2 regions of the Microbacterium sp. K41 genome follow, and region 1 is predicted to be linked to the other one. Evidence: predicted binding sites of a transcription regulator. Region 1 holds the regulator's gene; the other holds the start of a gene.
What was found. The regulator HrcA, encoded in region 1, represses chaperone genes, less so after heat shock. The targets are predictions, from matches to a motif close to TTNGCACTCGNNNNNNNCGAGTGCNAA.

Region 1 (15,962 bases):
GCACGCCCTTGCTGACGGCCTTGTCGAGCTTGACCGTGGCCTTCTTCAGGACCTTCTCGGCGGCGGCCTTGTCGCCGGCGGCGACGGCCTCGCGGGTCTGGCGGACGAGAGTCTTCAGCTCGCTCTTCACGGCCTTGTTGCGCTCGTGAGCCTTCTCGTTGGTCTTGTTGCGCTTGATCTGCGACTTGATGTTTGCCACGTGTGGACGCTTTCTGTACAGGAGTTGTTCGGAGTGCCGGCAGCAGAAGAGGGCTGCTGCACGGCGGTCGTGAGGGAAGAACCCACACGCAAGCCAAGAGTCAACTCTACCAGTCCCGGATGCATCGCGCGAAACGAGGCCGCGTCCGCGAAACTGCGTCGCGCTCGGAGTGGTACCGGGTGCAGAATCATCCTGACCCGACAACGACGTCAAGGAGCCCCATGACCCCCGCCTCCGTTCCTTCCCCCGCGCTCGGCCGGCTCCGCTGGTCTGCGGCGACCTCGGCGCTCCAGATCGAGGGCTCGCGCTCCGCCGACGGGGGAGGGCGCTCGATCTGGGACGACTACCTCGAAGCTCCCGGCGCGATCGTCGACGGCTCCACCGCCGACCCCGCCTGCGACAGCTACCGCCATCCCGAGCGTGACGCCGACCTCGCCTCCGCCCTCGGCCTCGACCGCTACCGCTTCTCGATCCCGTGGGCGCGGGTGCAGCCCGACGGACGTGGGCGCGGGAACACCGCAGCCCTCGACCACTACTCCCGGTTCGTCGATCTGCTGCTGGAGCGCGGCGTCACGCCGTTCCCCACGCTGTTCCACTGGGAGATGCCGAGCACCGTGGAGGAGACGGGCGGGTGGCTCGCGCGCGACACCGCCGAGCGATCCGGCGAGTATGCGGCGATCGTGGCCGACCGCCTGGGCGACCGCGTCGCGCACTGGTACACCCTCAACGAGCCGGCGATGACGACGCTCCAGGGCTATGCCGTGGGTGCCCTCGCGCCGGGTAAGCAGCTGCTGTTCGACGCGCTGCCCACCGCGCACCACCAGCTGCTGGCACACGCGCGGGCCGCGGCGGCGCTGCGCACGCGGGGGGCTACGGCGGTGGGACTGGTCAACAACCACACCTGGGTCCTCCCGCTGCACGATGCGCCTGAGGACCACGAGGCGGCGTTCGTCTACGACCTTCTGCACAACCGGATCTTCAGCACCCCGCTGCTCGACGGCGCGTACCCCGACCTCGAGGCGCTCGGGCTGCCGCCGCTGCCCGTCGAGGAGGGCGACCTGACCGCGATCGGCGGCTCGATCGACTTCTACGGCGTCAACTTCTACAACCCCACGACCGTGACGGCATCCACCGCCGGAGGACCCATCCCGTTCGACATCGTGCCGACCCCCGGTGTGCCGGTGACGGGTTTCGGACAGGAGTGGCCGATCATGCCGTCCGCCCTGCGCGACCTGCTGGTCGACCTGCACGCCCGGCACCCGCAGCTGCCGCCCGTGATCATCGGTGAGAACGGTGCCTCCTTCCCCGAGCCCGACACGGCGGCCCGCGTGGACGACGCCGACCGGATCTCCTACCTGTCGGGGCACATCGCCGCGGTCGCCGAGGCCATCGACGCCGGAGTGCCGGTCGAGGAGTACACGGTGTGGTCGCTGCTGGACAACTGGGAGTGGGCCGACGGCTACACCCAGCGCTTCGGACTGGTGCACGTCGATTTCGCCACGGGGGAGTGCACCCCGAAGGCCTCGTACGACTGGTACCGCGACCTGATCGCCTCCGTCCGCACCGGTGCCACGACGTCGGCGGCGCGGCGATGACCGCGGCTCCGGCGACGCACCGCGTCCGGGCCGGCGCGCGGTGGATGTCGCTGTTCACGCTGGCGTGGCTGGCGATCTGGACCGTGCAGCTCACCCCGGTGCAGCTGCTCCTCCCGCTGCAGCTCGATACCCCGGAGGACGACTGGATCCGCGGGGTCGTGTCCTCCGGCCTCGTGCTCGGGGTGGGCGGACTGGCGGGCATCGTCGCCGGTCCGGCCGCCGGTGCCCTGTCGGATCGGGCGCGCGCCGGACGGCACCGCCGACGCCCGTGGGCGCTGGGTGGCGTCTGGCTCACAGCCCTGTGCCTGGTGCTGACCGGGTTCGCGACCGGACCCTGGGCGGTCGGTGCCGGGTGGGTGGGTGTCTCGATCGGCGTCGCGGTGTCGTCGGCCGCCTTCACCGCCCTGATCGCGGATCAGCTTCCGACCACGCAGCGGGGGGCCGCCTCCGCCGCCGTCGGCTCCGCCCAGGCGGTCGGGATCGTGCTCGGCGTCGGGCTGGTCGTGCTCCTCGGACTCGACATCGTGTCGGGCTACCTGCTCCTGGCCGCGGTGATCGCGATCGCGGGGTCGGTGGCCGCGCTCCTGCTGCCCGACCCGCCGACGACCGAGGCGCTGCGTCCCCGGGATGCCGGACGCCCCCGGCTGGCCTCGCTGCGCGACCGAGACTTCGCCTGGATGCTGTCCGGTCGGCTGGCGACCAACGTCGGCAACGCGCTCGGCACCGCCCTGTTCCTGTTCTTCCTGCTGCACGGGCTGGGGCAGGAGAACACGACCGCCCAGGACAACCTGCTGCTGCTGATCGTCGTCTACACGGTGTTCGTGGTGCTGGCCTCGGTGGTCACCGGCCTCGTATCCGACCGGACGGGGCGGCGCCGCACGCTCACGGTCGCCGCGACCGTGGTGCAGGCGGCGTCCGGAGTGGCGATCGTGCTGGTGCCCACGTTCGAGATGACCATGGTCGCCGCGGCGCTCATGGGGCTCGGCTACGGCGCCTTCTCCACGGTGGGACTCGCGTTCGCGGCCGACCTGCTGCCGGACGAGCAGGACCACGCCCGCGACCTCGGCATCGTGAACGTCACCGCGGCGCTCGGTCAGCTGATCGGCCCGGTGCTCGGGGCGGGGCTGGTGGCGCTGGTCGGCGGCTTCTGGCTCGTCTTCTTCGCCGCTGCGGTGCTGTCGCTCGTGGGGGGCCTGCTCACGGCGTTCGCACGGCAGCCCGCCCGCTCATGAGTCCTCGGCCTGCGCCTCGACGGTGGCGATCGCGAGGGCCAGCACCGCGTTGAACACCCGGGGTCGCATGGCCGTGACCAGGTGCGTGGTGCGGGGGACCACGATGAGCTCCGCGTGCGGTGCGAGCCGGCGGAACAGCGGTTCGTTCAGGCGCAGCTGGTCATACTGCCCGTTCACGAACCACAGGGGCACGTCGATGCGCGGGACGGCGGCGGCCACGTCCAGCGCGGCCAGGCTGCGCAGCGCGGTGTCCTGCATGTCGAGCGCGTAGCCACCGGCCTGGAAGTCGGCGCGGTTCTCGGCGGGGATCGTGGCGGCGAGCATCTGCCGGGTGAGCCACAGGCCGCGGTCGGGGAGCGAGTCGACGGCCCGCGCGAACAGTCGGTACGCGCGGAGCCCTGCACCCTGCGGGAGCGAGGTGCAGGCGGCCGCGACGAGCCCGGCGACCGGAGGACGCTCGGCGCCCCCGGTGTAGGCGAGGGAGAGCAGTCCGCCCATCGAATGCCCGACCAGGAGCACGGGTCCGCGCTCGGCGGCGGCGCGCACGGCGGCATCGATCGTGTGGAGGGCCTCGTGCAGCGTGAAGTCCTCCGCCATGCGGGAGCCGTGGCCCGGAAGATCGAGCGCGGTCACGGGGTGCCCGTGCTCCTCCAGGTACGCCACCTGGGAGCGCCACATGGTCGCCGAGGTGCGGATGCCGTGCACGAGGACGGTCTGGACGCTCACTTCTTCAGCATAAAGAAGCGGGGCCGGTGGCGAACCACCGACCCCGCGTCGACACGAGATGTGTCAGAGGGTGTTACTTCTCCCAGCCGACGTTCTCGACCGGCGTGACGCCGAACAGGTCGAGGCCCACGTAGGGCTCCGGCGTGAGGTTCGCCAGGCCGTTCTTGACCACGTAGATCGACGGGCCGTTGTAGAGCGGGATGACGCCCCACGTCTGCTCGATGATCTTCGGCTCGAGCTCCATGGAGGCGGCGGTCCAGGACTCCGCGTCCTTCTGCGACTCGACCTCGTCGGCGATCTGCTTGTCGATCTCGGCCGTGCCGGTGCCCGACAGGTTCAGCTGGCTGTCCGAGCAGTAGAGCTGGCAGAACCAAGCCGGACCGAACGGGTCGGAGTCGGTGAAGCGGAGCGACACCGCGTCCCAGTTCTTCGACGTCAGGTCGTTCGAGAAGTCGGCCGAGGGGCGGACGTCGATCTGCACGTCGATGCCGATCTCCTTCTGCTGCGCCTGGAGCGACTTCGCGAGGGCCTCGAGCGTGGGGTCCTCACCGAACACCGGGTAGGTGATGGACAGCTTCTCGCCGTCCTTCTCGCGGATGCCGTCGTCGCCCTCGGTCCAGCCGGCGTCGTCGAGCAGCTTCTTGGCGGCGTCGACATCGTTCTTCAGACCGGCGGTCGCGAACGAGTCGGAGTAGCCGTCCTGGAACGCATACATGTTCAGCGAACCGGCGGCCGGCTCCTCGTAACCGAGGCCGTTCCACGCGATCTGCTTCTGCTGGTCGATGTTGATGCCCATGAAGAAGGCCTTGCGCACGTCGATGTCCTCGAACTGCGGCTTGTCGGCGTCGACCATGATGATCGTCTTCGCGGTCTGCTGCGCGCGACGCACCGTGGTGTCGTCGACGTCCTGCAGCTGCTTCAGACGGTCGTTGGTGTTGGCGCCCACCATGTCGATCTCGCCGTTCTTGAAGGCGTTGATCGCGGCGTCCGGCTCCATCGCCGTGAAGGTCACCGAGTCGAGCAGCGGTGCGTTGCCCCACCACTCGGGGTTCGGCTTGAACGAGACGAAGCCGCCGTTCGGGTCGAACGTGTCGACCGTGTACGGTCCGGCGCCCCACTCGGGGTGCATGTTGCCGATGAAGCCCTCGTTGAAGACGGTCGGGTCGGCGACGGCCGGGTGCAGCACGCCACCGGTCAGGAACGCCATGGACGGCCAGGCGTAGATGCCGTCGAAGGTGACGACCGCGGTCTTGGCGGAGTCGCCCTGCTCGACGCTCTTGATCTGCTTGTAGCCGTCGGTCGCGTTGGGGGTGAAGCCCTCGTCGTAGGAGCGGTTGGCCTTCCACGTCGCGTCGATGGCCGTCCAGTCCATGTCCGTGCCGTCGTTGAAGTGGGCCTCGTCCGTGAACGTGAACGTGATGGTGGTGTTGCCGTCCTTCTCGCCGATGTCGTAGGCGTCGAGGTACGCGTCGTTCTTCGTGACCTCGCCCTCCGGCGAGACGAGCAGGATCTGCGGCATGTACCACGACCACAGACGCACGGTGTCCGCGCTGCCGTCGCCGTTGAAGGCGTTCAGCTGCTCGGGGATCTCGTTGATCGGGAAGTTGACCTCGCCACCCTCCTGCAGGTTGCTGCGGTCCTGGGGGTTGTAGTCGGCGGACTTGGTCTCGACCTTGTCGCCGCCGTTGTCCCCGCCACCGGTGTTTCCGGACCCGCTCGCGCAACCCGCGAGGGCGAGTGCCAGGGCGCCGCTGATCGCGATCGCCCCCAGCAACTTCTTGTTCTTCATGGTGCTCCTTTCGCCTTTCGGCGTTTCATAAAGGGAAGAATAGTTCGCGGTCGCGACCGGCATACCGCCCCGGAGTGAATCGCGCCTAACCGTTATCGGACGGTGACCAGCAACCCCGCGACCGCGGCGATCAGACCGTCGCCGGCTTGGTCGACATGGTCGCCGCGTCGAACACGACGCGCTGGCGGGTGCGCTCCACATCCGGGTCGGGGACGGGGATGGCCGACAGCAGCGCCTGCGTGTACGGGTGCTGCGGGTTGTCGAACACGTCGTCCACGTCGCCGTGCTCCACGAACTCGCCGAGGTACATCACGGCCACGCGGTCGGCGATGTGGCGCACCACGGACAGGTCGTGCGCGACGAACAGGTAGGACAGGCCCAGCTTCACCTTCAGCTCATCGAGCAGGTTGATCACACCGGCCTGGATCGACACGTCGAGCGCCGAGACCGGCTCATCGAGCACCACGATCTTCGGGTTCGTCGACAGGGCGCGGGCGATGCCGATGCGCTGCCGCTGACCGCCGGAGAACGCCTGGGGGAAGCGGTCGCTGTGCGCCGGGTTCAGGCCGACGAGGTCCATCAGCTCGTCCACGCGACGGTGCGCCTCCTCCTTGGGCGTGCCGATCGCGAACAGCGGCTCGGAGATGATGTCGGCGACCGTCATGCGCGGGTCGAGGGCGCCCATCGGGTCCTGGAACACGATCTGGATGTCGCGGCGCAGCGCCCGCTCGACCTTGCGGCTGTGGATGTCGTTGACGCTGGTGCCGGCGATCACGATGTCGCCCTCGCTCTGCTTGACCATGTCCATGATCTGCAGCAGGGTCGTGGTCTTGCCGGAGCCGGACTCGCCGACGATGGCCATCGTCTCGCCCTCACGGACGTCGAAGCTGATGCCCTTGATCGCCTGCACCTCGCCGACCTTGCGCTTGAGGAACGCGCCCTTGAGCAGCGGGAAGGTCTTCGTGAGGTTCTTGACCTCGAGCGTGACCGGGCGCTCCTCGCGCGGGAGCCGCGTGAGGTCGCTCTCCGGCACCGCGCGCACGGGGTAGATCGGGAGGCCGCCCAGCAGGCCGCCGTCCTCGATCTCGTGCGAGCGGATGCAGGCGGCGCGGTGCAGGTCGCCCGAGCCGGTGGCCACGGGGAGCAGCTCCGGCTCCTTCGCGCGGCACGCGTCCATCACGATGGGGCAGCGGTCGGCGAAGGGGCACGCGTCGGGCAGGTCGATCAGCAGCGGCGGGTTGCCCTTGATCGGGGTGAGCGGCTGCTTGTCGCCCTTGTCCACGCGCGGGATCGCGCCCAGCAGGCCGATCGAGTACGGCATGCGCGTCTTGTGGAACAGCTCGTGCACGGGCGCCTGCTCCACGGGCTTGCCCGCGTACATCACCAGCACGTCGTCGGCCGTGCGGGCCACCACGCCCATGTCGTGCGTGATCATGATCACCGCGGCGCCGGTCTCGTCCTGCGCCTTCTCGATCAGATCGAGGATCTGCGCCTGGATCGTGACGTCGAGGGCCGTGGTCGGCTCGTCGCAGATGATGAGCTTGGGGTTGTTCGCCATCGCGATGGCGATCACCACGCGCTGGCGCATGCCGCCGGAGAACTCGTGCGGGAACGACTTCATGCGCCGCTCCGGCTCGGTGATGCCGACGAGCTTCAACAGCTCGACCGAGCGGTCCCACGCATCCTTCTTCGACAGGCTGCGGTGCACCGTGAGGGCCTCGATGAGCTGGTCGCCCACCGTGTAGACGGGGGTGAGCGAGGTCAGCGGGTCCTGGAAGACCATCGACATGCCGTTGCCTCGGATCACCGACAGCTGCTTGTCGCTCATGCCGATCAGCTCTTTGCCGTCGTACATGATCGAGCCGGTGACCTTGGCGTTCTCGTCGAGGAGCCCCATGATCGCGAGCGAGGTGACGGACTTGCCGGAGCCGGACTCGCCGACGATGCCGAGGGTCTTGCCGGCTTCGAGGTCGAACGAGACGCCGCGCACGGCGTCGACGCGGCCGGCCTCGGAGGCGAAGCTGACCTTGAGGTCGCGGACGGAGAGGACGTTGGTCATGCGCGGCCTCCTGCAGCCGAGGTCGGGTCGAGGGCGTCGCGCAGGCCGTCGGCGATCAACGCCATCGACACCGTGAGCAGGGTCAGCGCCGCCGCCGGGAAGTAGAACAGCCACGGGGCCGTGGTGAGCGAGCTCGAGCCGGCACCGATCAGCGCGCCGAGCGACACGTCGGGGATCTTGACGCCGAAGCCCAGGAACGACAGACCGGTCTCGGTCACGACGGCCGAGACGACGCCGAGGGTGAAGTTGATCACGAGGAGCGAGCCGATGTTCGGCAGCAGGTGGCGCAGCACGATCTTCATGCCGCCCACGCCCATGTAGCGGGCCGCGCTGACGTACTCGCGCTCGCGCAGCGACAGGGCCATGGTCCAGATGACGCGGGCGGGGAAGTACCACCCGATCACGAAGATCATGATGAGCGCGATCACGCGCCAGTCTCCGCCGGCCTTGTTCGAGATCATCGCGAGGATCAGGAAGCTCGGGATCACCATCATGAAGTGGATCACCAGGAGCGAGATGCGCTCGGTCCAGCCGCCGAAGTAGGCCGCGGCCGTGCCGACCAGGGCCGACACGATCGTGACGCCGATCGAGACGGTGAGCGCGATCATGAGGGAGCGCTGCAGGCCGACCGCGACCTGCGCGAACAGGTCGTTGCCGGCGTTGTTGGTGCCGAACCAGTGCTCCGTGGACGGCGGGGTGCTCAGGTTCAGGAAGTCGAGCTCCACGTGGTCGTAGCGCGCGATCAGCGGGCCGAAGATCGCGAACAGCACGAGCAGCACGAAGATCACCAGGCCGATGAGCGCACCGCGGTTGCGGGAGAAGCGCCGCCAGTACAGGCTCCACTTCGACAGGCGCTTCGTCGCGACGCGGGTGGTCTCGGGGCCGGCGGCCGCGGGGTCCGGGTGGATGGTCGGGTCGAGCATGTCGGTGCTCATGTCAGCTCACTCTCACACGCGGGTCGAGGACCACGACGGCGATGTCGGCGAGGATCGCGCCGATCGCCGTGAGGACCGCGCCGAAGGCCGCGATCGCGACGGTTCCGTGGATGTCGTTCTTCGAGATGGTCTCGATGAAGTACTTGCCCATGCCGTTCCACGCGAAGATCGTCTCGGTCAGGACCGCACCGGTGAAGATGGCGGGGATCGTGAAGGCGACCTGCGTGGCGACGGGGATCAGCGAGGTGCGCAGCGCGTGCTTGCGGATGGCCTGCTGCTTGGTGAGGCCCTTGGCGCGAGCGGTGCGCACGTAGTCGGCGTTGATGTTGTCCAGCAGCAGCGAGCGCTGCAGGAAGTGGATGCTCGCGTAGCCCGTGAGCACCAGGGCTATGGTCGGCAGCGTCAGATGCTGCAGCACATCTATCAGGGTGGGGAAGAAGCCCTCGACCCCCTGACTGGCGTTCCCTGTCACATAGAAGATGCGCGTGCCGGTGGCGTTGTTGAGGCCGATCGCGAGCAGCACGATCGCGAAGGCCGCGACAACGATCGGGATGTTCAGCGTGATGATGCTGGTGGCCTGGCCGATGCGGTCGGCGAGCTTGTACTGGCGGGAGGCCGTGTACACGCCGAGCGCGATGCCGAGGATCGTGGTGATGATCGTCGCGCCGAGCACGAGCTCCGCGCTGACCCACATGCGGTACGCGACCTGCTCGTTGACGGAGCCGCCGGTCGGGCTCACCCCCCAGTCCCACCGGAGGAGGATGCTGGTGAACCAGTTCCACCAGCGCTCGATGAGCGGCACGGTGTCGCTGAGGTTGCGGGGCACGAGGAGGTTGTTGATCTGCTCTTCACTGAGCGGAGGACGACGGCCCACGTAGTTGCTGCGCGGATCGAGGAACCCCCACGCGAGGAAGTAGGTGAGGTTCGTCGCGACCACGATCATGAGCAGCCAGCCGAGGGCGCGGCGTGCGAGGTACTTGATCAAGGGGGATTGTCTTTCTCTTCTCCAGACGCGCTCGGGATCCGCCGACGCAACGCTGAGCCGGGCGGATGAATCGGGCGCCATCCGCCGTTCTGCGCGACGCGACAGCCCTCACGGAGTCTGTGACGGAGTCGTATCGCTTACGGGATCCGGTGTCACGGATTGATCCCGGGCAACTTCGGGAGACTATCACCGATGTCCCCGAATGGGGATTCCCCTGCCCCTCACCGTAGAATCGACGGGACATGTCCCCACGCGCTCTCACCCCGCTTCAGCCTGCCGCGACGCCGGCTGCGCAGATCCGCAATTTCTGCATCATCGCCCACATCGATCACGGCAAGTCGACGCTCGCCGACCGCATGCTCCAGATCACCGGAGTGGTGTCGGACCGGGACATGCGGGCGCAGTACCTCGACCGCATGGACATCGAGCGCGAGCGCGGCATCACCATCAAGAGCCAGGCCGTGCGCATGCCCTGGGAGATCGACGGCGAGACGTTCGCGCTGAACATGATCGACACCCCCGGCCACGTGGACTTCACCTACGAGGTGTCGCGCTCCCTCGCCGCGTGCGAGGGGGCGATCCTCCTGGTCGACGCCGCACAGGGGATCGAGGCGCAGACGCTCGCCAACCTCTACCTGGCGCTCGAGAACGACCTGCACATCATCCCGGTCCTCAACAAGATCGACCTCCCGGCGGCCGACCCGGAGAAGTACGCGAAGGAGCTCGCCTCCCTCATCGGGGGCAAGCCGGAAGACGTGCTGCGCGTCTCGGGCAAGACCGGCGTCGGCGTCGAGGATCTGCTCGACCGCCTCGTGCGGGAGATCCCCGCGCCGGTCGGAGACGCCGAGGCTCCCGCCCGCGCCATGATCTTCGACTCCGTGTACGACGCGTACCGCGGCGTCGTCACCTACGTGCGCATGGTCGACGGCAGCCTCTCCCCGCGCGAGCGCATCCAGATGATGTCGACCGGCGCCAACCACGAGGCTCTCGAGGTCGGGGTGTCCAGCCCCGAGCCGACGCCCACGAAGGGCCTCGGCGTCGGCGAGGTGGGCTACCTCATCACCGGCGTGAAGGACGTGCGCCAGTCGAAGGTCGGCGACACCATCACGAACGCGCGCAAGCCCGCCGCTGAGGCGCTCCCCGGTTACACCGACCCGAAGCCGATGGTGTTCTCGGGCATCTACCCGATCGACGGCAGCGACTACGCGGAACTGCGCGAGGCCCTCGACAAGCTCAAGCTCTCCGACGCGTCGCTGCAGTACGAGCCGGAGACCTCGGTCGCGCTCGGCTTCGGCTTCCGCTGCGGCTTCCTCGGCCTGCTGCACCTGGAGATCGTGACGGAGCGGCTCGCGCGCGAGTTCGGCCTCGACCTCATCACCACGGCGCCGAGCGTGATCTACGAGGTCGTCACGAGCGACACCGGCGAGACGGTCACGGTCACGAACCCGAGCGAGTACCCCGATGGGCGCATCGGCTCGGTGTCGGAGCCGATGGTGAAGGCGGCGATCCTGCTGCCCAAGGACTACGTCGGCACCGTGATGGAGCTGTGCCAGTCGCGGCGCGGCACGCTGCTGGGCATGGAGTACTTCTCGGAGGAGCGCGTCGAGCTGCGCTACAACATGCCGCTCGGCGAGATCGTGTTCGACTTCTTCGACCAGCTCAAGTCCAAGACGCAGGGGTACGCCTCGCTCGACTACGAGCCCTCCGGTCAGCAGGAGGCCGACCTGGTGAAGGTCGACATCCTCCTCCAGGGCGAGAAGGTCGACGCCTTCAGCTCGATCGTGCACCGCGACAAGGCCTACGCGTACGGCACGATGATGGCCGAGCGCCTGCGCAAGCTCATCCCTCGTCAGCAGTTCGAGGTGCCGATCCAGGCGGCGATCGGTGCGCGCATCATCGCCCGCGAGACCATCCGCGCGATCCGCAAGGACGTGCTCGCCAAGTGCTACGGCGGTGACATCACCCGCAAGCGCAAGCTCCTCGAGAAGCAGAAGGAGGGCAAGAAGCGCATGAAGATGGTCGGCCGCGTCGAGGTCCCCCAGGAGGCGTTCATCGCGGCGCTCTCCGGCGACGTCGAGGGCAAGGACAAGAAGTAACCCGGGCGATCCTGGGCGCTCCCGTGGTGCGGGGGGTGTTCGCCCAGGGAACCCGAAGTAGGCTGGATCTCATGCGGCGCGGGACTTTCCGAGACGACACGGTGGACTATGCGGCCGTGGGTGCGACCCACGCCCCCGACCTGATGCAGTACCCGCCGGAGCGCAGCATCCCGGCGGAGGAGTCCTGGCGGATCGGCAGCGGCGAGGAGCGGTTCCAGACGGCGGGCGAGGCCCTGCTGTCGTGGACGGCGCAGCGCGCAGCGGGACTCTCGGTGGAAGACGTGCGTCCCGCCCCGGGCCCCGCGTACGCCGGGGTCAGCTTCGACGCCGAGGGCAACCCGATCGCGCCGAGCAAGCGCGATGTCGAGCCGCGCTACGACGCGGAGGGCATGCCGTTCGTCGGCGCCGGGATGACGCTGCACCTGCGCGGTCGGGTGGGCGGCATGCGCGCCGACTCCGAGCTGCGCGTGATCTCGGTCACCGAGGAGACACGGCGCATCGGCTTCGTGCTCGGGACGATCGGGGGCTCGGTCGTCAGCGGCGAGGAGTCGTTCGACGTCGACTGGCGCGAGGACAACGACGAGGTGTGGTTCACGGTGCGCGCGTTCGACGCGCCCAACGCGCTCGTCTACCGCCTGATCCCGGCCCTCATGAAGCGGCGCCGCCGCGAGCTGTTCGCGCGGTACCTGCGCGCGATCTCCCCGCTGTACGCGACCCCCGTCTGATGGCGGGACCGCTTCCCCTCGGCGATCCGGCTCCCGCCGACGGCCGCCTGCCCGACGACCTGCCGATCTCTGCCGACACCCCGTTCTCGGCGTACCTGCACGTGCCGTTCTGCCGCGTGCGCTGCGGCTACTGCGACTTCAACACCTACACGTCGAGCGAGCTGCGCGGCGCGAAGCAGGAGGACTATGCGTCGACCCTGATCGCCGAGATCGCCCTCGCTCGCGGCGTGCTGGAGGCCGCGGGGGCGCTGCGACCGATGGACACGGTGTTCTTCGGGGGCGGCACGCCGACGCTGCTGCCCCCGGGCGACCTCGCGCGGATGCTCGGCGCGGCGACCGCGGCGTTCGGGCTGGCGCCGGGTGCCGAGGTGACGGTGGAGGCGAACCCCGACACGGTGACGCCCGAGGTGGCGCGCACCCTCGCGGAGGCCGGCGTCACGCGGTTGTCGATCGGCATGCAGTCGGCGGTGCCGCACGTGCTCGCCGCTCTCGATCGCACGCATCAGCCGGAGAACGTGCGGACGGCGGTGGCCGCGGCCAAGGGTGCGGGACTGGACGTCAGCGTCGATCTCATCTACGGCGCGCCGGGGGAGTCACTCGCCGACTGGGAGGCGTCGCTCGATGCGGCCCTCCAGCTCGAGTCGGACCACATCTCCGCGTACGCGTTGATCATCGAGGACGGCACGAAGCTCGCGCGGCAGATCCGTCGCGGCGAGGTGCCTACCCCCGACGACGACCTGCAGGCGGACATGTACGAGCTGGCCGACGAGCGGCTGGCCGCGGCGGGCTTCGAGTGGTACGAGGTCAGCAACTGGGCGCGCACGCCGGAGCAGCGGTCGCGGCACAACCTGGCGTACTGGCGGGGGAGCGACTGGTGGGGCTTCGGTCCCGGCGCGCACAGCCACGTGGCGGGACTGCGCTGGTGGAACGTGAAGCATCCGGCCGCCTACGCGCAGCGGCTCGCGGCGTCCGCGTCTCCGGCGGCGGGACGGGAGCGCCCCGACGTGGAGGCCCAGACGCTCGAGCGCATCCTGCTGCTCAGCCGCATCCGCGAGGGCATCGCGGTGGAGGACCTGCCCGCGGCGAACCGCCCCCGCGTGGCCGGACTCATCGCGGACGGCCTGATCGACGCGGCGGCGGCGATCCGCGGGCGCGTGCAGCTCACCCTGCGCGGACGCCTCCTCGCCGACGCGGTGGTGCGCGAGCTCACCGACTGAGTGATCGGCGCGCGGGTTCGGAGAACTCCCGGTCGTACGCGGTAGGATTGGCACTCAGGGTGTCAGAGTGCCAGCGTCCGGTCGTCAGCGGGAAGGGGTGGGCCATGGTCACAGAGCGAGGACTCCAGGTTCTCCGCGCGATCGTGCAGGACTACGTCGAGACGCACGAGCCGGTGGGCAGCCGATCGATCGTCGACCGTCACTCGTTCGGGGTGTCCGCGGCGACGATCCGCAACGACATGGCGCAGCTCGAAGACGAGGAGCTCATCACCGCCCCCCACACGTCGTCCGGTCGCGTGCCCACCGACAAGGGCTACCGCGTCTTCGTCAACCACCTCGCCCAGCTCCGTCCCCTCTCCTCGGCGCAGCGCTCGGCGATCGAGTCGTTCCTCGCCGACCCCGCCGACCTCGACGACCTCATGGCGCGCACGGTGCGGGTACTGACGCAGCTCACGGGTCAGGTCGCGCTGGCGCAGTATCCGTCGTTCGCCCGCGCGCGGGTCACGCACGTGGAGCTCGTCGCGCTGGCCCCCAACCGTCTCCTGACCGTGCTGGTGACCGATGCCGGCGGCGTCTCGCAGCGGATGACCGTGCTGCCGGATGCGATCGACGAGGCCGATCTCGGTGTGCTCCGCGCCCGGCTCTCCGCGCTCATCACGGGACAGGCGATTGCGGAGGCGTCCGAGCGGCTGCAGACCCTGCTGGCCGCGGAGGAGACGCCGCGCGACCGCGTGCTGCGCACTCTCGCCGGCGTCCTCGTCGACGAGCTGGGCGGGTTCCGTCAGGAGCGACTGGTGATGGCGGGCGCGGCGACCCTCGCCCGCCGCGAGCACGACTTCCGCGGCAGCATCCACCCCCTCCTCGAGGCGATCGAGGAGCAGGTGACGCTGCTGCGGCTGATGAGCGAGATGGTGGCCGACGAGCACGGCCTGGCGGCCAGCATCGGCACCGAGAACGCGCCGTTCGGTCTCGGCGAGGCGTCGATCGTCGCGAGCGACTACGCGGCACCGACCGGAACGGCGCGCGTCGGCGTGATGGGGCCGACGCGCATGGACTATCCGAGCAACCTGGCGGCGGCGCGGGCGGTGGCCCGCTACCTGTCGCGGATGCTCGACGACGACGAGGCCGGCCGCTGACGCGGCCCCACGGAACACGCAGAAGGGCGATTGTGGCGGACCACTATGAGGTTCTCGGGGTGTCCCGGGACGCTTCCACGGATGAGATCAAGAAGGCGTACCGCCGACTGGCGCGGCAGCTCCACCCGGACGTGAATCCGGGCGAGGACGCGGCAGAGCGGTTCAAGCTCGTCACCCACGCCTACGACGTGCTCAGCGACGAGGAGTCGCGACGCCGTTACGACATGGGCGGCGGGGACGGCGCCGCGGGCAACTTCGGCGGCTTCGGCGGGTTCGGCGACATCTTCGAGACGTTCTTCGGCGCCGCGCAGGGCGGTGGCCGCGGAGCCCGGCCCCGGTCGCGGCGCGAGCGCGGTCAAGACGCCCTGGTGCGCGTGACGCTCGAGCTGGGCGACGTCGTGTTCGGCGCGCACCGCGACATCGAGGTCGACACCGCGGTGCTGTGCGAGACGTGTCAGGGCTCGTGCTGCCAGGAGGGCACCTCGCCCGTCACGTGCGACATCTGCGGCGGCACCGGCCACGTGCAGCGTCAGGTGCGCAGCCTGCTCGGCAACGTCGTCACCTCGCAGCCGTGCGGCACGTGCGAGGGCTACGGCACCACCATCCCGTATCCGTGCGGCACGTGCGGCGGACAGGGGCGCGTGCGCTCGCGGCGCACCGTGTCGCTCGACATCCCCGCCGGCGTGGAGACCGGACTGCGCCTGCAGCTGCCCGGCTCCGGTGAGGTCGGTCGCGCCGGTGGCCCCCACGGCGACCTGTACGTGGAGGTCACGGTCACCCCGCACCCCGCGTTCAGCCGGGAGGGCGACGACCTCCTCGCGACGCTCGAGGTGTCGATGACCGATGCGATCCTCGGCACCGACACGTCGATCGAGGGCCTGGACGGCGAGGTCGACCTGGAGATCCGCCCCGGTGTGCAGTCCGGCGACGTGCTGACGATCAAGGGCCGCGGCATCACGCCGCTGCGCGGCACCCAGCGCGGCGACCTGCGCGTGGGCGTGCAGGTCGTGACACCCACGAAGCTCGACGCGTCGCAGCGCAAGCTCATCGAGGACTTCGCGAAGAAGGCGAAGGCTCCGGCCCCGCAGCTCGCCCAGTTCCAGCAGGGGCTGTTCTCGAAGCTGCGCGACCGGTTCCGCGGACACTGATCGTGGCGCTCCACTTCCTTGTCGAGACGGCGGGAGGCGCGGCCGTCGGCGACGTGGTCACGCTGACCGGCGCCGAGGCGAAGCACGCGGCCGTGGTGCGTCGGCTGCGCGTCGGCGAGG
Region 2 (11,530 bases), on a different contig from region 1:
CGACGGCCTCCGTCGTCAGGAACAGGCCGGCGATCGACGCGGCGTTCTGCAGCGCGGAGCGCGTGACCTTCGCCGGGTCGATGATGCCCTGTGCGAACATGTCGCCGTACTCGCCGCTGGCGGCGTTGAGGCCCTGGCCCGCGGGGAGCTCGGAGACCTTGTTGGCGACGACACCCGGCTCGAGACCGGCGTTGAGGGCGATCTGCTTGAGCGGAGCCTCGATCGCCACGCGGACGATGTTCGCACCGGTCGCCTCGTCACCCTCGAGGGACAGGGCGTCGAGCGCCTTGGTGCCGGACTGGATGAGCGCGACGCCACCACCGGGGACGATGCCCTCCTCGACGGCCGCCTTCGCGTTGCGCACGGCGTCCTCGATGCGGTGCTTGCGCTCCTTGAGCTCGACCTCGGTTGCAGCGCCCGCCTTGATGACGGCCACGCCACCGGCGAGCTTCGCCAGGCGCTCCTGCAGCTTCTCGCGGTCGTAGTCGCTGTCGGTGTTCTCGATCTCGCGACGGATCTGCGTGACGCGACCCTCGATCTGGTCGGCCTCGCCGGCACCCTCGACGATCGTGGTCTCGTCCTTGGTGACGATGACCTTGCGGGCACGACCCAGCAGGTCGAGCGTCGCGTTCTCGAGCTTCAGGCCCACCTCTTCGGTGATGACCTGGCCGCCGGTGAGGATCGCGATGTCCTGCAGCTGCGCCTTGCGACGGTCGCCGAAGCCGGGAGCCTTGACGGCGACCGACTTGAAGATGCCCTTGAGCTTGTTCAGCACGAGCGTCGCCAGAGCCTCGCCCTCGACGTCCTCGGCGATGATGACGAGCTCCTTGCCGTCCTGGATCACCTTGTCGACGATGGGCAGGAGGTCCTTGATGTTCGAGACCTTCTGGTTGGCGATGAGGATGTACGGGTCCTCGAACACGGCCTCCTGGCGCTCCGGGTCCGTGACGAAGTACGGGTTCAGGTAGCCCTTGTCGAAGCGCATGCCCTCGGTGAGCTCGAGCTCGGTGCCGAAGGTCTGCGACTCCTCGACGGTGACCACACCCTCCTTGCCGACCTTGTCGATCGCCTCGGCGATCAGCTCACCGATGGCCGGGTCTGCCGCCGAGATGGACGCGGTCGCGGCGATCTGCTCCTTGGAGTCGATCTCCTTCGCGCTGCTCAGCAGCTCCTCGGTGATGGCGGCGACGGCCTTCTCGATGCCGCGCTTGAGGGAGATGGGGTCGGCGCCGGCCGCGACGTTGCGCAGACCCTCGCGGACCAGGGCCTGGGCGAGCACCGTGGCGGTCGTCGTGCCGTCACCGGCGACGTCGTCGGTCTTCTTGGCGACCTCCTTGACGAGCTCCGCGCCGATCTTCTCGTACGGGTCGTCCAGCTCGATCTCCTTGGCGATGGAGACACCGTCGTTCGTGATCGTGGGGGCGCCCCACTTCTTCTCGAGCACGACGTTGCGACCACGCGGGCCGAGGGTCACCTTGACCGCGTCGGCGAGGATGTTGAGGCCACGCTCGAGGCCGCGGCGGGCCTCCTCATCGAAGGCGATGATCTTTGCCATGAGTTTTGTCGTCCCTCCTGGACGTAGACGGTGGGTTTAGCACTCAGAGTGAGAGAGTGCTAACGCCATTCTGGCACTCGACACCATCGAGTGCAAGCCGCGTCGCCCGCCTGTGGAGGGGCGTCAGGGAGCGGGAGTCTCCTCGGACTGCTCCGGCGCCGACGCTGAGCGATCGAGGCCGATCACGACGGTGAGCTGCTTGCCGCCCGTCTCGTTCAGATCGGCGTAGAAGTCGTCCTGCTTCACCGCAGCGCCGCCGATCACCCCGGCGAGACCCACGGCCGCCTGCTCGTCCGCGTCGTCGACGTAATAGATGGTCGTCGTGGCGAAGTCGTCGCTCGCGCTGTCCGTGGCGAACACGATTCCCGCCGGCCAGCCGGCATTGATGAGAGTGTCACGCATCTGGTCGTCGAGGCCGGAATCAGGGGTCGCGTTGAGGATCATGACCGAGTAGCTCGGGTCGATCACACCCGTCTCCTCCGGTGTCGGCACCGCGCTGGGGCCTGCCTCGGGGAACAGCTCGATGCGCCCCATGACGACCAGCGAACCGAAGATCCCGGCGATGATCAGGACGAGCGCAGCCACGAAGGACCACAGCAGGACCACCCAGCCGTTCATGCCCGGAGCCTCCGCGCGGTGGGCCCCGACGCGTCCGGAGGCGCGGGGAACGTCATCGAATCGGTCACGGGAGGGCTTGGACACCCCTCGATGCTAGCGGCACGACGCTGGCAATCCGCGACGGAGGCCAGCGAGCGGAGCGAAGCGGGTCCGTCAGCCGACGAAGCCGGGCATGCGCGCCGCCCGTCGGGTGCCCCGGGTGTCGCGGAGCCGTCGCAGCCGCCGCACCAGGACCGGGTCGAACGCCAGGGCCGCCTCGGAGTCGATGAGTCGTCCGAGCAGCTGGTAGTAGCGCGCCGCGCTCATGCCGAGGGTGCTGCGGATGACCTCTTCCTTCATGCCGCCATGCCGCGGCCAGGCGGCTTCGAGGGCGAGGATCGCGCGGTCGCGTTCCGTGAGGTCTCCGAGCATGGCTCCAGGTTAGGACGCGGTGACGTCATCGCCCGCGCGCCACTCCCACCATCGCCCGAGCGGGTCGGCCGCCGCCCGCACCCTGCCGTCGAGCGCGACCACGAAGCCGGACCATGTCGTCGCGTCCACGGACGGCCGCCACACGTCGAGCAGTCCGGGTGGGTCGATCGTGATCCATCGCGCCGGCAGCCCCTGGATCTGCGCGACGAGAGCCTCGCGCGCACGGCGGGGGATGTGGACGAGCACCCCGGGCGTCGTGACGACGGGGGTGGCACCCACGGGCACCAGCGCCAGGAGCTCCTCGAGCCTCTCGGCCGCGTCGCCGGCGAGCAGCAGCGGTGGATCGGCTGCGACGATGTCGAGCGCGGCCTCGATGCGGCGCTCGCGCCCGGACTCCCCCGGCCACACGAGCCCGCGCAGCCACCGCCGGTCTCCGTCGTCCGCGGCATCGAGCGGTGCGAGATCGATGCCGCCCCGCCACACGACCTCGGGCAGGCGAACACTCGGCATCGTCCCCGTCACCCGACTCTGCAGCACGACCGGGGAGGGACCGTCGTGCGGGTCGACGGCGAGCCGTTCGGAGCCCTCGGCCGTCACGTAGCGATACGAGTACCGGTCGGGGTACAGGCAGAGACCGGCCGATGCACCGAGCTCGAGAAGCGCGATCGGCCCCTCGATCTCGGAGAGGACCGGGAGCAGCGCCGCCAGCCGCAGCGGCTCGTTCGTCTGTAGGGACCGCGTCGCGCACTCGGTCACGAGCACGTCGGCGTGCGCCAGGACGAAGGCGCGCCACGCCGCGTAGCCCTCGAGCGGGGCGCCCAACAGCCGGGACACCGCGAACACCAGCGGTGGCTGGCGATGCGTCTCCGGGAGGCGACGCAGCACATCGCGCAGCTGCTCGTCATCGCTGACGCCGGCCGCCCACTCCCCGTACAGGGCGCTGCGCCCGGGGGCCTCGTCGTGCGCGAAGCGGTCATAGCGCTCCCGGATCGGGTCGGTCATGCGTCCATTCTGACGCGCAGCGCCGAGACACCGCCGCAGCGTGGAGAATGGAGAGGACCCGAGGAGGACGCAATGTCGTACAGCGTGGACAAGACCGAAGACGAGTGGCGCAAGGAGCTCGGCGAAGAGCAGTACGCGGTGCTGCGCCAGGCCGCGACCGAGCGCGCCTGGACCGGAGAACTGCTCGACGAGGAGCGCGCCGGCCTGTACACGTGCGGAGCGTGCGGCGCCGAGCTGTTCAAGAGCGGCACCAAGTTCGACTCCGGGTGCGGGTGGCCCAGCTTCTACGAGTCGATCCGGCCCGACGCCGTGGAGCTCCTGGAGGACGACAGCCTGGGCATGGTGCGCACCGAGGTCCGCTGCGCCGCGTGCGGCTCGCACCTCGGGCACGTGTTCCCCGACGGCTTCGGCACTCCCACGGGCGACCGCTACTGCATGAACTCGATCGCGCTGAACTTCACGCCAGACGAGTCGTGAGCGCGCTCGACGCCGTCCGCGCACGACAGTCCTGGTCGAAGGTCGGAGACACCGCGCCCGGGCGGGAAGAACTGCTGACCCTGGTGGCCGCGGCCGGACGCGTCGCCGATCACTCCTCGCTGCGACCGTGGCGGTTGATCGAGCTGCGCGGCGCCGATCGAGAGGCCCTCGGAGCAGCGATCGCCCAGGCGCAGGGCGACGACTCCCCCTCGACGAAGCCGCTGCGCGCCCCCCTGCTCATCGCGGTGGTGGCCAGCTACCAGCCGAGCGAGAAGGTGCCGCGGTGGGAGCAGGAGGCCGTCGCCTCCGGCGTCGCCCACGTGCTCAGCCTCCTGCTGGACGAAGCAGGGTGGGGTGTGATCTGGCGCACCGGACATTACACGCGGTCGCACTCGGTCGCGGCGATGCACGGCCTCGCCGACGACGAGGAGCTGCTGGGCTGGCTGTACGTCGGCGACAAGCCGCCGGGGAAGTCGCCGGGCCGACGCAAGGCCGTCGACGCGCGCAGACTGCTGACGCGTCTCCCCTCGACCCAACCGGCCGTCGCCGCCGCCGAGCCCGCCGAGAACGAGAAGAAGGCCGAGGCGAACGCGGAGAAGAAGGCCGAGGCGAACGCGGAGAAGAAGTCCGCCAAGAAGGCGAAGAAGAAGGCGAAGAAGGCCGCCAAGAAGGCGAAGAAGAAGGCCGCGAAGGAGAACCCCGCGTAGTCACCGGCGACGACGCCGCGGCACTGCCACGACGACCGACGCCACCGCGACGACGACCATCGCGATCACCTGCCACAGCGCCGGTCCCGCCTCCGCAGGCCACAGCACGTCGATCACCACCGAGGTCACCAGCTGGCCCAGCACCGAGCCGAGCCCCATCAGCAGCACACCCGTGTGAGCCACGATGAACGCGCCGAGCAGGATGTAGGCGGCACCGAGGAACCCGCCGAGGTAGAGCCACGGCTCGGCCGGGAGGGGGTCCGGCGCTCCGCGCAGCGCGACGCTCAGGGCCGCGGCGACCGCGAGCACGACCGTCCCGGCGATGAAGCTCATGAGCGTGGCGGCGATGGGCGACTGCACGCGCTGCGCCAAACGCCCGTTGGTCGCGGCCTGCCAGGCGATGCCCACTCCCGCGAGGAACGGCAGCACCAGCATCCACAGCGGAGCGGACGCCAGGACGTCGCCCGACAGGGAGATCGCGACCGCGGCGAGCGCCAGCGCCCCACCGAGCAGGCGACCGGGGGTCACCGCGACGACGCCCGCGGGCCCGAAGCCGATCCGGTCCAGCACCAGGCCGTGGAGCGTCTGCCCCGCCACCACGCCGACCGTGAACAGCGAGACGCCGAGGACGCCCGCTGTGAGCCCCTGCGTCGAGACCGTGAGGGCCCCGCACGCGCCGCCGAGGATCATCCAGAACGGGACGGAGCGCCCGCGGATCCCCCGCCATAGCCGTACGGCACCGCGACGGGCGAACGGCAGGAGCGCGATCACGACCGCGAGCGCCACGAGCCCGACCGAGAAGGAGAGGAAGCCCGCGACGATGCCGTTGTCGACCCGTACGCCCAGCACCCCGTTGATCCGCGCCTGGATGGCCGTCATGACGCCGATGGCGACGGCTCCGCCGAGGGCCAGGGGCGCGGGGAGTCGACGGGCGTCTGTCACCCGTCGACCCTATCCGACCCCCGGAACCCGACGGCCCACGGTGCTCACGGTGCTCACGGTGCTCACGGTGCTCACGGCGCAACATGGTGGCCCCGGACAGCACCCCGCGCAAGCGGTCTCTCATCCATCCGGGGGAGGATCCGGAGCGCGCGGAAAGGTACCGCGGGCGGACGCGTGCGGCGGCGGTCGTCCGTAGCGTGGACGACATGATCACAGCAGAAGGCCTCACCAAGAGGTTCGGAGACAAGACGGCCGTCGATGACGTGTCGTTCACCGTCCAGCCGGGCACGGTCACCGGGTTCCTCGGCCCGAACGGCGCAGGGAAGTCGACGACGATGCGCCTGATCGTCGGGCTCGACCGGCCCACCTCGGGTCGCGCTGCCGTCGGCGGGCGCGAGTACCGCAAGCTCCGCGCCCCGCTCACCGAGGTCGGGGTGCTCCTCGACGCGAAGGCCGTGCACACCGGACGCACCGCCCGGAATCACCTGCGGGCGATGGCCGCGACCCACGGCATCCCCGACTCGCGGGTCGACGAGGTGATCGACCTCGCCGGCATCGGGTCCGTCGCCCGCAAACGCGCCGGGAAGTTCTCCCTGGGCATGGGCCAGCGGCTCGGCATCGCCTCCGCACTGTTGGGCGACCCGCACACGCTGATCCTCGACGAGCCGGTCAACGGTCTCGACCCCGAGGGCGTGCGCTGGGTGCGGCAGTTCGTGCGCCACGCCGCCTCCGAGGGGCGGACCGTGCTGCTGTCGAGCCACCTGATGAGCGAGATGGCGCAGACCGCCGACCACGTAATCGTGATGGGGCGCGGGCGTGTCCTCGCCGATGCTCCCCTCGCGGACCTCGTGCGGTCGTGGACCAGGAACACCGTCCGGGTACGCACACCGCGTCCCGCGGAGCTCGCCGCGGCCGTGGGGGCGCCGGACGTCGAGATCGTCAGCTCCGCGCCGGATCTGCTCGACATCGTCGGGCTCCCCGCGGCACGCATCGGCGACCTGGCCGCTGAACGGGGGATCCCCCTGCACGAACTCACCCCGACCACCGGTTCCCTCGAGGACGCCTATCTCGCTCTCACGGGCGACGCCGTCGAGTACCGCACGAAGGAGCTCTCATGACCACGCAGGCCCCCGTCGCCACGACACCGCGCGTCGACACCGGTCGCCGGCTCACCTTCTTCCGGGCCGTCCGCAGCGAGACCATCAAGCTCACCACGCTGCGCTCCACGTGGTGGTCCATCGCGATCGCCGCCGTCCTCACGATCGGCATCGCCATGCTGATCGCCCAGGCCGTAGACGTTCCGGGGTTCGAACCCATCCAGGCCGTGGTCATGCCGATCCAGTTCACGATGCTGTTGGCGGGCATCATCGGCGCGATCGCGGTGACCGGCGAGTACTCGACCGGCATGATCCGCTCGACCCTCACGGCCGTTCCGGTGCGCGGGGCCGTCCTGCTCGCGAAGTCGCTCGTGCTGGCACTGTTCCTGTTCGTGTCCTCGCTCGTGATCTTCGGGGTCGCGGCCGTCGCGGTCGGGATGATCGTCGGCGCCCGCGATCAGAGCATCGACTGGTCCGACCCGTCGGCGTCGTTCCTGCCGATCCTGGTCGCATCCCTGTCGATGTCGGTGTTCGCACTGATCGGCGTCGCGTTCGGGTTCATCCTGCGCTCGGGCGCCGGCGCGATCGCCGCGACGGTCGGCCTGCTGTTCGTGCTGCCGATCGTCGGGAACTTCTTCTCGATGGCCGGTGAGGCGTGGGCGTGGGTGGTGGACGCCGCGACCTATCTTCCGGTGGCGGCCGCGCAAAGCGCGATCCTCCCGGGTGAGGGAGCGGCGCTCGAGGCCCCCGTCGCCTTTCTGACGCTCGCTTGCTGGGTGGTCGGAGCGCTGCTGGCCGCATGGGCGGTCCTGCGCACGCGCGACGCGTAGAGTCGGCCCGTGAGGAGAACGCGCAGCCGCAGCGACTCGATCCGTGAGGACGAGGAGCTGCGGCTTCCGCGTCCGCCCGGGGTGTTCCGACGTTTCTGGGCGCGGCACCCCGTGGTCGCCGACGTCCTCCTCGCGGCGCTCTGCGTCCTGCTCACGCTGACACCGGCCGCGCGTCTGGACGCTCTGCCGGAGCCGTGGGCCGTCGTCCGTGCGATCGTCTGGCCCCTGGCCGTCCTCGCCGCCTGTGCCACGCTGCTGTGGCGGCGGCGGCTCCCGCTGCTCCCGGCGGTCGCGGCGTATGCACTCGACGTGTTCTTTCTGCTCGCGGGTTCTCCGGGCAGCAGCCCGCTGCTCCTGATCGCGGGCTTCTCCCTCGCCGTCCACGGGTCGTCGCGCGCGGCCCGGGCGGCCTTCGGCTGGGGTGTCGCTGCGGTGTCGGCGGTCGCCGGCGCGCTGCTGCTGACCGGTGGCGTCACCCTCCAGTCGGGCCTCAACACGGTCCTGAGCACCGTGGTCCTCGGTCTCATCGGCACTCTGATCGGCGTGAACGTCGGCAATCGCCAGCGATACATCGACGCGGTGATCGACCGATCGCGGCAACTCCTGGTCGAACGCGATCAACAGGCCCAGCTGGCGGCGGCCGCGGAGCGCGCGCGGATCGCCCGCGAGATGCACGACATCGTGTCGCACTCGCTGACGGTGATCGTCGCCCTGTCGGAGGGTGCGGCCGCGACCCCCGATCACACGCAGGCCCGCGCGGCAGCCTCGACCGCTGCCGAGACGGCCAGGAGCGCGCTGACGGAGATGCGATCGATGCTGGGCGTGCTGCGCGACGACGACTCGCCGCTCCCCCTCGCGCCGGTCGAGCCCGCCCAGCCGCGGGAGACGGTCGAAGCCGCCCAGCGCGCGGGGTACCCGGTGACGCTCACGGTGACGGGCACCGCCGACGTCCCGCCGTCCGTCGCCCACGCACTGGGCCGGATCGTGCAGGAGGGGGTGACGAACGCCATGCGCCACGCTCCTGCCGTCTCGATGATCGGTGTCTCGATCGGCTATTCCGACGACGAGGTCCGCGTCGAGGTGGTCAACGACGGCGTCTCCGGCACCGACGTCGGCGCGGGCGGCTTCGGCCTCCGCGGACTCACCGAACGCGCGGCGCATGTCCACGGCCGGCTGCACTCCGGACCGGACGGTCCCGGCCGATGGCGCCTGCACGCCCGACTGCCCCTCAGCCCGGTCGTCCCCGCGACGACACCCACCCCGGAGGACCCCTCATGACATCGCCGATCCGCGTGCTCCTCGTCGACGACCAGGAGCTGATCCGCCTCGGCTTCCGGATGGTGCTCGAGTCCGAACCCGACATCGTGGTCGTCGGGGAGGCGAAGGATGGCCGCGCGGCGATCGCCCAGAGCGCGGCCCTTGCGCCCGACCTCGTGCTCATGGACATCCGGATGCCCGAACTCGACGGCATCGCCGCCACGTCGGCCATCGTGCGCGACCACCCGGAGACCCGCGTGCTCGTGCTCACGACCTTCGACCTGGACGAGTACGCGTTCGGGGCGATCCGCGCGGGAGCGAGCGGGTTCCTCCTCAAGGACGCGCAGCGCCACGAGATGCTCGCAGCGGTGCGGGCCGTGCACCGTGGGGACGCCGCGCTCTCCCCCCGCATCACCCGCCTGCTGCTCGAGCACGTGGGGCCGCGGCTCGGATCCGGGACACCGGCGGAGCCCGACCGCGCGGATGCGTCCCGCTACGCCTCGCTGACCGACCGGGAGCAGGAGGTGTTCCTGGCGATCGGTCAGGGCCTGACCAATGCCGAGATCGCGCGCGCTCTCTATGTGGGCGAGTCCACCGTCAAGACGCACGTGGGCCGGGTGCTGGCCAAGCTCGACGCCCGCGATCGCATCCACGCGGTCATCCTCGCGCATCGGCTCGGACTCGTCGGCGACTGACGACTCAGGCGGTGGAGGTCGGCGTCCACGCCGAGACATCGTTCAGACGGTGCACCTCGTCGGACGACAGCTCGAGCCGTGCGCCCTCCAGCAGGTCGGGCACCTGATCCACGGAGCGGGCGCTCGCAATCGGGGCGACCACGGTCGGCTGGGCCCGGAGCCAGGCGAGCGACACCGCGGCGATCGAGGTTCCGCGGGCGTGCGCGACCTCACCGAGCGTGTCGAGGACGCGCAGGCCCTGGTCGGTGGCGTAGCGCGCGGCACCCGCGGCCCTCGGCGACGCCTCGCCGCTGGCGTCGGTCGAGCGATACTTCCCGGTGAGGAACCCACTCGCCAGGGCGTAGTATGGCACCAGCCCGAGTCCGAACTCCTCGGCGACCGGGATGATGGTGTCTTCCACGACGTTGCGGTGCACGAGGTTGTAGTGCGGCTGGATCGCGATCGGCTGCGCGACCCCGAGCCGCCCGGCGATGTCGACCCACTCGCGAATGCGCTCGGCCGAGTAGTTCGACACCCCCACGTGTCGCACGAGGCCGTCGCTGACCAGCTGGCCGAACGCGGCGACCGTCTCCTCCAGCGGAACGGTCTCGTCGTCGAAGTGCGCGTAGTACAGGTCCAGCTCGTCGACGCCCAGCCGCGTCAGTGACGCCTCCGCTGCGGCGCGCACCGTGGTCGCGGAGAGCCCGGAGAAGTCCGGATGCTGGCTCACCTTGGTCGCGACGACGACACCGCGCGGACGGCGCGAAGCCAGCCACTCCCCGATGATCTCCTCACTCTCCCCGCCCCGATTCCCCGGTACCCACGCACTGTACGAGTCCGCTGTGTCGATGAAGTCGCCGCCACCGTCGACATAGGCGTCGAGGACGGCGAAGGATGCGTCGCGATCGGCGGTCCAGCCGAACACGTTGCCACCGAGGGCGAGGGGGAAGACGTCGAGGTCACTGCTGCCGATACGGGTCATGCTCATCACAACCGCGATCGCGATACTCGGCATTCCCGCGTGACGCCGCTCCGTCACCGTCGTTACGCGGCGGACTCGCCCTGGTCGTAGATCTGCGACGGACGCCCGACGAGACGGCTGTCCGGCGCGTGTGCGACCCGCGCGTCCTTTCCGTCGTATTCGAAGCGCGACAGCACGTAGCGGATGGCCTCGAGCCGTGCGCGCTTCTTGTCGTTCGAGCGCACCACGATCCACGGCGTGACCGGGGTGTCCGTGTGGAAGAACATCGCTTCCTTCGCCGTGGTGTAGTCGGCCCACCTGTCCATGCTCGCGATATCGGTGGGGCTCAGCTTCCACTGCTTCACCGGATCCTCGCGACGGCGGTCGAACCGGCGGCGCTGCTCCGCCTCACCCACCGAGAACCAGAGCTTGATCAGCCGGATGCCCGAGCCCACCAGCATCCGCTCGAATTCCGGAGCGGTTCGGAGGAACTCCTGGTACTCCTCATCGGTGCAGTACCCCATGACGCGCTCGACCCCGGCGCGGTTGTACCAGGAACGGTCCATGAGGACCATCTCACCGCCGGACGGCAGATGGGCCACGTACCGCTGGAAGTACCACTGCGTGCGCTCGGCGTCGGTCGGCTTGTCGAGAGCGACGACCCGGGCCCCGCGAGGGTTGAGATGCTCCATGAAGCGCTTGATGGCCCCGCCCTTGCCGGCTGCGTCGCGCCCCTCGAACAGGACCAACACCCGCTCCGCGCTGTGCTTCACATGCGCCTGCAGCTTGAGCAGCTCGATCTGGAGGAGGCGCTTCTCGGTCTCGTATTCCGCGCGGGAGAGCTTTTCCGAATACGGGTAGCCCTGCTGCCACTCGGGAACGTCCATCGTCAGCCTCCTGCGAACGGGGCGGCCGTAGGAGGCCTGAACAGATGCGCGCAGGTGGCCGGGGCGGGGTGCCGGCCACCTGCACATAAGTAACATAACACTCGCCAAAGTG

Region 2: the regulator HrcA is predicted to act here: its motif matches at 1,592-1,618, upstream of groL (chaperonin GroEL).

Annotation. Positions count from the first base shown of each region.
Region 1 covers NZ_SSDO01000443.1:362-16,323, reverse strand. The annotation lists gene rpsT (30S ribosomal protein S20) at 1-199, opposite strand, end outside; gene DW309_RS14055 (glycoside hydrolase family 1 protein) at 421-1,794, shown strand; gene DW309_RS14050 (MFS transporter) at 1,791-3,026, shown strand; gene DW309_RS14045 (alpha/beta fold hydrolase) at 3,021-3,752, opposite strand; gene DW309_RS14040 (ABC transporter family substrate-binding protein) at 3,826-5,541, opposite strand; gene DW309_RS14035 (ABC transporter ATP-binding protein) at 5,672-7,600, opposite strand; gene DW309_RS14030 (ABC transporter permease) at 7,597-8,535, opposite strand; gene DW309_RS14025 (ABC transporter permease) at 8,537-9,520, opposite strand; gene lepA (translation elongation factor 4) at 9,763-11,616, shown strand; gene DW309_RS14015 (DUF1990 domain-containing protein) at 11,688-12,341, shown strand; gene hemW (radical SAM family heme chaperone HemW) at 12,341-13,558, shown strand; gene hrcA (heat-inducible transcriptional repressor HrcA) at 13,663-14,694, shown strand; gene dnaJ (molecular chaperone DnaJ) at 14,727-15,842, shown strand; partial or broken gene DW309_RS13995 (RsmE family RNA methyltransferase) at 15,845-15,962, shown strand, end outside.
Region 2 covers NZ_SSDO01000533.1:33,146-44,675, forward strand. The annotation lists gene groL (chaperonin GroEL) at 1-1,555, opposite strand, end outside; gene DW309_RS18900 (LytR C-terminal domain-containing protein) at 1,679-2,257, opposite strand; gene DW309_RS18905 (DUF3263 domain-containing protein) at 2,327-2,584, opposite strand; gene DW309_RS18910 (DUF2332 domain-containing protein) at 2,594-3,586, opposite strand; gene msrB (peptide-methionine (R)-S-oxide reductase MsrB) at 3,659-4,063, shown strand; gene DW309_RS18920 (nitroreductase family protein) at 4,060-4,770, shown strand; gene DW309_RS18925 (DMT family transporter) at 4,771-5,682, opposite strand; gene DW309_RS18930 (ABC transporter ATP-binding protein) at 5,919-6,830, shown strand; gene DW309_RS18935 (ABC transporter permease) at 6,827-7,639, shown strand; gene DW309_RS18940 (sensor histidine kinase) at 7,649-8,917, shown strand; gene DW309_RS18945 (response regulator) at 8,914-9,591, shown strand; gene DW309_RS18950 (aldo/keto reductase) at 9,596-10,552, opposite strand; gene ppk2 (polyphosphate kinase 2) at 10,615-11,418, opposite strand.